Linked DNA regions of Salmonirosea aquatica. The protein of the gene in region 1 binds, or shares a complex with, the protein of each later gene. Links are inferred from orthologs where the notes say so. Each region holds a gene or a part of one and is shown in the gene's direction. Other genes may lie near its edges.

Evidence for each region. The genes of interacting proteins can lie anywhere in the genome.
Region 2: the proteins of dinB (region 1) and dnaN are in contact, whole or in part, in a solved structure (PDB 1OK7), measured with the Escherichia coli proteins. The link is inferred for Salmonirosea aquatica from one-to-one orthologs.

What each region holds. Positions count from the first base shown.
Region 1 is NZ_WHLY01000002.1:581,132-585,044, reverse strand. What follows is about bases 1-2,834. They hold dinB (DNA polymerase IV), read left to right. Parts: upstream 1-814; coding sequence 815-1,855; downstream 1,856-2,834. Other genes in these bases: GBK04_RS03395 (ATP-binding protein), read left to right, coding at 1,996-2,834; GBK04_RS03405 (hypothetical protein), read left to right, coding at 246-791; GBK04_RS03410 (glycerophosphodiester phosphodiesterase family protein), read left to right, coding at 1-181. In the rest of the region: more of GBK04_RS03395, read left to right, coding at 2,835-3,372; GBK04_RS03390 (response regulator), read left to right, coding at 3,381-3,767; GBK04_RS03385 (adenylate/guanylate cyclase domain-containing protein), read left to right, coding at 3,764-3,913. UniProt on the Escherichia coli protein: Poorly processive, error-prone DNA polymerase involved in translesion repair and untargeted mutagenesis. Copies undamaged DNA at stalled replication forks, which arise in vivo from mismatched or misaligned primer ends.
Region 2 is NZ_WHLY01000002.1:2,973,608-2,977,589, reverse strand. What follows is about bases 634-3,536. They hold dnaN (DNA polymerase III subunit beta), read left to right. Parts: upstream 634-1,474; coding sequence 1,475-2,599; downstream 2,600-3,536. Other genes in these bases: GBK04_RS13480 (hypothetical protein), read left to right, coding at 3,523-3,536; GBK04_RS13485 (hypothetical protein), read left to right, coding at 2,816-3,370; gldG (gliding motility-associated ABC transporter substrate-binding protein GldG), read left to right, coding at 634-1,366. Outside these bases: more of gldG, read left to right, coding at 1-633; more of GBK04_RS13480, read left to right, coding at 3,537-3,982. UniProt on the Escherichia coli protein: Confers DNA tethering and processivity to DNA polymerases and other proteins. Acts as a clamp, forming a ring around DNA (a reaction catalyzed by the clamp-loading complex) which diffuses in an ATP-independent manner freely and bidirectionally along dsDNA.

The sequences.
Region 1 (3,913 bases):
GAAGACCCCGGAACGCGTGGAGGAAGCCAGAAAGCACGGAGTGGACGTATGGCTCGATGTGCAGTCACCCACCGAAGGCCCCATAAGTTGGAATGCTGCCTTACAAAAAGGCGTGTCGGGAATGCAGACCGATCATCCCGAGGCGTTGATCCGGTATCTGAAACAGCGAAACCTTCATTAAGCTACACTTTGCACGCAAATTCTTCCGTTTGCCTGGTAAGGTATTCAACTAAAAAACTACCCTGATGAAACATTTCGTCATGCTGCCGCTGCTACTGGTGATTTCCTGTCAGGAAAAAGATGCGGGCAAGCAGAAATTGACCAATAATCTGGAAGCTGTTTGGGCCGAATATGAACCGGCTTCGGTTTTGATGGATGCCGACATCGACCCTTTTGTAGCGGTCGAGGCTATGTCGATCGACGAAGTAAAGGTACTCCTCGGCCACATGTACCAGGCGGATCAGCAGTATCGTGACAGCCTCTACAATGGCAATCCCGATCGGAAGGATTACTACTGGAAAAAGATATATGGAAACGATCAAGCAAATAAAAAGCTTTTGAATAAAATACTCGACAAATACGGCTGGCCGTGCATAGCCAAATTCGGGGAGGCGGGGTCTGAGGCGGCCTGGTACGTAGCCTGGCATCAGCGGGATAGCGAACGTAGCATGGCTACCTACCTAAAATATATGGAAGAAGCGGACCGCAGGCACGATATGAAACATGAGCAATATCTGTTGGTAAAAAATCAGTTGGCCAATCTGCGGAGCGTAGGGAATGCAAACAACTAGTGCGCAAGATCATTCACATAGACATGGACGCGTTTTTCGCCTCCGTCGAGCAGCGCGACCATCCCGAGCTACGTGGCAAACCCGTGGCCGTGGGGGGCGGCGGTGATAGGGGCGTGGTGGCCGCGGCTAGCTACGAAGCGCGCAAATACGGCGTGCGATCGGCCATGGCGTCCCGAACGGCGAGGCAAAAATGCCCGCATCTGATCTTTGTCAAATCCCGTTTTGAAGTATATAAGCAGGTATCGGCGCAAATCCGCGCCATTTTCGCCGACTATACCCCCCTGATCGAACCCCTTTCGCTGGATGAAGCCTACCTCGATGTGACGGAAAACTTGCGGGGTATCAAATCGGCTACACTCATTGCGCAGGAAATCAAGCAACGCATCCGGCAGGCAACTCAGCTTACAGCTTCGGCGGGAGTATCGTACAATAAGTTTCTGGCCAAGCTGGCCTCCGACCACCGCAAGCCGGATGGTATATTTGTAATAAAACCCGAAGAAGGCAAGGACTTCGTTGCGCAGCTACCCATCGAACGCTTCCACGGCATAGGGCGGGTAACGGCTCAGAAAATGCACGAACTGGGTATCCTGACCGGCCTCGACCTACGCCAGCAAACGGAAAGTTTTCTGCGGCAACACTTCGGCAAAGCGGGCGGGCATTACTTCCGCATTGCCCGCGCCGAGGACGAGCGCCCCGTCGAGCCCGACCGCGTGCGCAAGTCGGTGGGCTCGGAAAATACCTTTGCTCAGGATCTGGATACGTTGGCCGAAATGCAGGGCGGGCTGATTCCGCTCCTGGACGATGTGTGGAAATGGTGCGAGCGTACCGGGGTATATGGCCGCACCGTGACGGTAAAAATTAAACTGAACGACTTTCAGATCATGACGCGCAGCCGCTCGTCGTTCCTGCCGATCCGGGAACGGGGCTTTTTTGAAAACCTGGCCTTCGAGCTTTTGGAAGAAAATTTTCCCCTACCGCTTCCGGTTCGGCTGCTGGGCGTTTCGCTTTCCAACCTCGAAGATTCCCAGCCTTACGAGGGCAAGCAACTGACACTTACTTTTTGAATTAGCCCGTACTTTTCAAAGGTACGGGCTTCTAAAAGGGTAGGCTTTTGGCAAAGAGCGGGGAAAAGCAGTAAATTGCTGTCGGCTTATTGATTTCGTGCCCAAACCCGAAACCGACTCTTACCCTCTGTTGACTCGCTATGGAGCTCTCGTATCTGCTCATTGTGCTGTATTTCGTGCAGTATATTCAAAAAAACCTGAACACGAAAGAGGTGTACCCCCGCTGGAACCAGTGGCTGGTATACGCCCGGTACCTGGCCATTGTGCTGCTCTGCCTGCCGTACCTTACCTCCAACAGTACTTTGCCCCCGGCGCTTGTAACCTGGCTATGGCATATATTCATGGGGGCGTTTGTGGGGATCATCTACACCCGCGAGGAATTCAAATCCGTACGTTCGCTCATGCTGTCGGTGATACCGTTGATTATTATCGCGGTGCTGGGAGATGCCCTCGAACTGGTTGCCCGGAATGTTTACAAGCAGTACGACGACTATTTCGATATGTTCAAAATGATCGCGATCGTTTGGGTGATCGCGATGTGGTACCAGAATAAGCGGCAGCAAAAGCAGTTAGCCGCCGAGCGACAGCAACGGCTGGAGGAAGAAAAGGAAAACCGATTGATGCAGGCCCGCAAAGCCGAACTGGAAATTCTGGTAGCTGAACGGACCGCTGAAATTACCAAGCAGAAGGAGGAACTATTGATCGCTGTCGATCACCTCAAAACCACCCAAAGCCAGCTTGTTCAGTCCGAAAAAATGGCCTCCCTGGGCGAGCTGACCGCCGGCATCGCCCACGAAATCCAGAATCCGTTGAACTTCGTCAACAACTTCGCCGAGGTTAACAGCGAGTTGATCGAGGAGCTGAGGGAGGAGCAGGAAAAGGATACACCCGATAAGGAATTGATCGAGGAAATCCTGCACGACCTGGCCGATAACATGCAGAAGATGGTACACCACGGCAAGCGGGCCGACTCCATCGTGAAAGGTATGCTGATGCACTCCCGCACGGGCAGCGGGGAGAAGGAGGTTATCGATGTGAACGCGTTGGCCGACGAGTACATGCGGCTGGCTTACCACGGCCTGCGGGCCAAAGACAAGTCGTTCAACGCGGCGTTGGAAAAAGACTTCCAGTCGGAGGTACTGATGGCCAAGATAACCCCGCAGGATTTTGGACGGGTGTTGCTCAATATTTTCAACAACGCGTTTTATGCCGTCATGCAGAAAAAGAAAGCGGTGGGAGAGGGGTACCGCCCCACCGTTTGGCTACGTTCCCGGCAGGAAAACAATACTGTAGAAATCAGGATCAAAGACAACGGTACGGGAATTCCGGACTCAGTGCGGGCGAAGATCTTTGAGCCTTTTTTTACAACCAAACCGACGGGGCAGGGTACCGGTCTGGGGCTCTCGCTCAGTTACGAGATCATTCATGTCGGCCACGACGGCTCGCTGGAAGTAGAGAGTGAGAAGGATGCATTTACCGAATTTATTATCAGAATCCCCCAGGGAAAAGTTAACTAAGGCAGACTATGGAAAACGAACACACCAAGATTTTGGTTGTAGATGACGAGCAGGATATCAAATCGCTTTTTGAAATGAAGTTCCGGCGGGAAATCCGCCGGGGTGAACTGGACTTCTCTTTCGCCTTTTCGGGAGAAGAGGCGCTGAATTTCATGCAAGACCACGCTTCGGAAGTCGTATTGATTCTCTCGGATATCAATATGCCGGGCATGAGCGGCATTGAATTATTGAAAAAAATCCGTGTGGACCATCCTTCGCCCCACCCGAAAGTAATGATGATCACCGCCTACAACGATGACGACTATTATCAGCAGGCGATCCGGAACGGGGCCAATGACTTTTTGACCAAGCCGCTGGATTTCTCAATACTCAAAGAAAAACTGGAAACCCTATGACCACGAAAATCCTGGTTGTGGATGACGAAACCGACTTGCAATCATTGATCAAGCAGAAATTCAGGAAGGAAATCCGGGAACAGAAATACGAATTTGAATTTGCTTACGACGGCGAGGACGCCCTCGAAAAACTCAGCGAACACCCC
Region 2 (3,982 bases), 2.4 Mb from region 1 along the record:
CGCCGCTACGGAAGAAAAACGGGGCCAACAATACCAACAATTGGTGAACGCCGGCTTGATTCCGACCACTCTATTCGATAACGAGCAGGGCAAGCGTACCGAAAAACTGATTTTTCCGGGTGCCATCGTGGAGGCCGATACCCTGGCGGTACCGGTGCAGTTGCTGAAAGGTAACAAGAGCAGTTCATCCGAAGAGCAACTGAATCAGTCCTATGAGGGCGTAGAATTTCAACTGGCCTCTGCTATCCGTCAGTTGATTCCAGCACCGCGCAAAAGGATAGGGCTGGTGGTGAGCCATACCGGGGCATCGCCCGCCGGGTTTTCGGACTTGATTGCTACATTGCAGCAGAAGTATGATGTATTTCTGGATGTGAACAACCCTGCCTCGTACGAAGGCCTCAATGCACTACTCGTGCTAAAACCCGACCAGCGGTTTACGGATGATGAGAAATATAAACTGGACCAGTTTGTGGTAGGTGGTGGCAAGGCGTTGTTTTTTGTGGATGGCGCCAAAGTGGATACGATCAGCCCCGAAGGTACCTACGCCCAGCCACTGGACCTGAACCTCAGCGATCTGTTTTTCAAGTGGGGCGTGCGCGTCAACGCCAATTTGGTGAAAGACCTCAACAGCGCAAAAATCCTGCTTAATGTAGGTAGCATGGGCGAAAAACCGCAACTTCAGCCGCTGCCGTGGCGTTTTTACCCTTTGCTCAATCGCTTTGGCAACAGTCCCATTACCCGCAATATCGACGCCGTATACACGCGGTACCTCAGTTCGCTCGATACCGTGGGCGGCGCGGGCGGGATACGCCGGACGCCGCTGCTGATGACTTCGCCTTATACCAAAAACCTGACAGCCCCCCTGCTGGTAGCCTACAACGAAGCCCGGCAACAGCCCGAACCGAGTGAATACCGGGGTGGCATACAATTGGCTTCAGTATTATTGGAAGGTACCTTTACCTCAATATTCCAGAACCGTATTCTACCCGACGATCCCCGTAAGGGTACCTTCCAAGCATCCGGTTCGAAAGGAAAAGTACTACTTTGTGCCGATGGCGACGTGGTAGTCAATGATTTTGATCTGCGCCGCAATACGCCTTTTCCACTGGGCTATGATCGCGTTTCGCAGAATATTTTTGGCAATAAAGACTTCGTACTTCATGCCCTCGACTACATGCTTGATCCCAACGGACTCATCACGGCCCGTTCCAAGCAGATCAGCATCCGCCTGCTGGACAAAATTCGCGCCCAGGCAGAGCGTACCCGCTGGCAGTTCCTGAATCTGCTATTACCGATCGGACTGATCGGACTTTTTGGAGCGGTACGGTACGGACTACGGCGCCGAAAATTCGGACGGCAGGCATGACGGGTCGGTAATTTTTCTTACTTTTGTTCATTACGGGTCAAAATCAGATCACGGCCTGTTCCCTCTGCTCAACCCTATACTCTCATTCCAAAAAAGCAATTGCGTCTTATGAAGTTTGTTGTCTCTTCCTCGGTGCTTCTCAAACAGTTATCGGCCATCAACGGGGTCGTTTCTACCAATCCCATTGTGCCTATTCTGGAAAATTTCCTGTTCCGACTGGAAGCCAATACCCTCACCGTGACGGCGTCTGACCTACAAACGGTGATGATTACCGAAATCGAAGTGGAAGGCGGTGATAAGGGGGCGATTGCCGTACCCGCCAAGCTGCTGTTGGATACGCTGCGCGGCCTGCCTGAGCAACCGATTACATTCAACGTTGATGAAGAAACCTTCGGTACTGAGATCGTATCAGACAACGGGCGCTACAAACTTTCCGGCGAGAACCCCATTGACTTTCCCAAAACGCCCACCGTCAATCGCGGGCAGGCGGTCGATTTTTCATCCAATGCCCTGGGAACAGCCATTGCCAACACCATCTTTGCCACCAGTACCGACGATTTGCGGCCTGCCATGACGGGCGTATTCGTGCAGATCGGTACCGAGAACGCTACTTTTGTGGCTACCGACGGGCACCGTCTGGTACGCTACCGCCGCACCGACATTCAGTCGTCGGCTGATACCTCCATGATTATCCAGCGTAAGGCGCTGAACCTGCTCAAATCCTGCCTCCCCTCCGAGGATGTACCGCTGAAGGCGGAGTTCACAGCTTCCAATGCGTTTTTCAGTTTTAACAACATCCGTATGATCTGCCGTCTGATCGACGAGCGGTTTCCGGACTACGAAAATGCCTTGCCGACCAACAACCCTAATACGCTCACGATCAACCGCATGGAAATGCTGAACTCGCTACGGCGGATTTCGATTTACTCCAACCGTACCACGCACCAAGTACGGCTTAAAATGGCACCAGGTACCCTGTCCATTTCCGCCGAAGACCTCGATTATTCCAACGAGGCCAACGAAAAACTGATGTGCGAATTCAATGGTGACCCGATGGAAATTGGTTTCAACGCTAAGTTCCTGATAGAGATTCTGAGCAACTTGGTGTGCAAGAACATTACTTTTGAACTCTCGGCTCCTAACCGTGCAGGCCTTATTATTCCGGTAGAGCAGGAAGACCACGAAGATATTCTGATGCTGGTTATGCCGGTTATGCTGAACACTTACGCTTGATTTAGCGCATCATGATTTGATTTTGATTTATTTCATTAGTCCAAGCCAATATTTCAAGAGGGACAGCCAATTCGGCTGTCCTTTTTTTGTGCCAGACTAGTTTACAGGCTTACATTTTTCGGACACATTTTTAAATATCATTTTTTCTTTGAATTTTTGTATGTCCTTTTGGGTAAAAAAACGAATTTCAAAACCGATTAATCGCCTACCTATCGAGTGAAACGTGTACTGATTCTTGGAACGCTATTCCTGCTGATGCTGAATACACTGGGTTACTACCCCGTGTATCTGGCTATGCAGTGGAAGGCTCAGACCGAGATGAAGTCGCGGCTCGACGCGCATCTGTTCGAAGAAGACGAACTTTTCACCATTAAAATCCCCATCGGGCTTCCCTACTGGACCGAAACCCGCCAGGCTCCCGAACGCATCGACGGCCAAATCGAGTACAACGGCGATTTCTACAAACTGTATAAGCAGGAAGTCATCGCCGATACCCTGGTGGTGCTAGCCGTCAAAGATCATTCTGAAAAGGCCCTCTTCACGGCCCTAACCGAGTGGGTTAAAATCACGGTGACCGGCCTACCGGGTACCTCCGAAAAAGCAGCGGGCCAGGTAAGTCATTTGATCAAAGAATACTTTGCCAACCAGCACCAGACCTACTTTTACCTCTACGACTGGCTGACGGACCAGGCAAATCTGCCTGATTTCATTTCTTCGTCTCCTTCCGCCTATTTAAAGGTACCCAACCCTCCTCCCGATCTGATTGGGTAATTTTTCCTGGGATAACTACCTCCTTTTCATTCGCCTGATTGAGGCGTGAGAAGGGGTCGTTCAGTTGACCGTATCCGGTGCGGTGCGGTCCGAACGCACGTTTCCTACTCTTCCAAAATTACTTCTGGTTTTACCCAATCTTTTTCTGAATCATGAAAACGTTATTCTATTCTCTATTCATTACTTTATTAACTACAGCCGCCACATTGGGTCAGGGCTGCGTGGCGGTGCGCCACATGAGCTGCGCGACGGGTGGTGCTACCTCATCGGATCTTTTCGCCCAAAAACACGGCAAATGGCAAGTCAATACGGGCTACCGCTATTTCCGTTCGTTCCGGCACTTCCGGGGTGATGTGGAAGAACACGAGCGGATCGAGAACCATACCGAAGTCGTGAATTTATCCCATGCCTTCGATCTGGGCATTAGTTTCCAGCCCACTACGCGGCTTTCCTTTTCAGTCAACCTACCCGTACTGCACAACGACCGCTCTTCCCTGTACGAGCACTACGGCAACAGTCTCACCGCCAATCCCGAACAGAAGCGGTTTCATACCCAATCGGCGGGCATAGGCGACTTGCGCGTGTCGTCGAGCTATTGGCTGGTCGATCCGA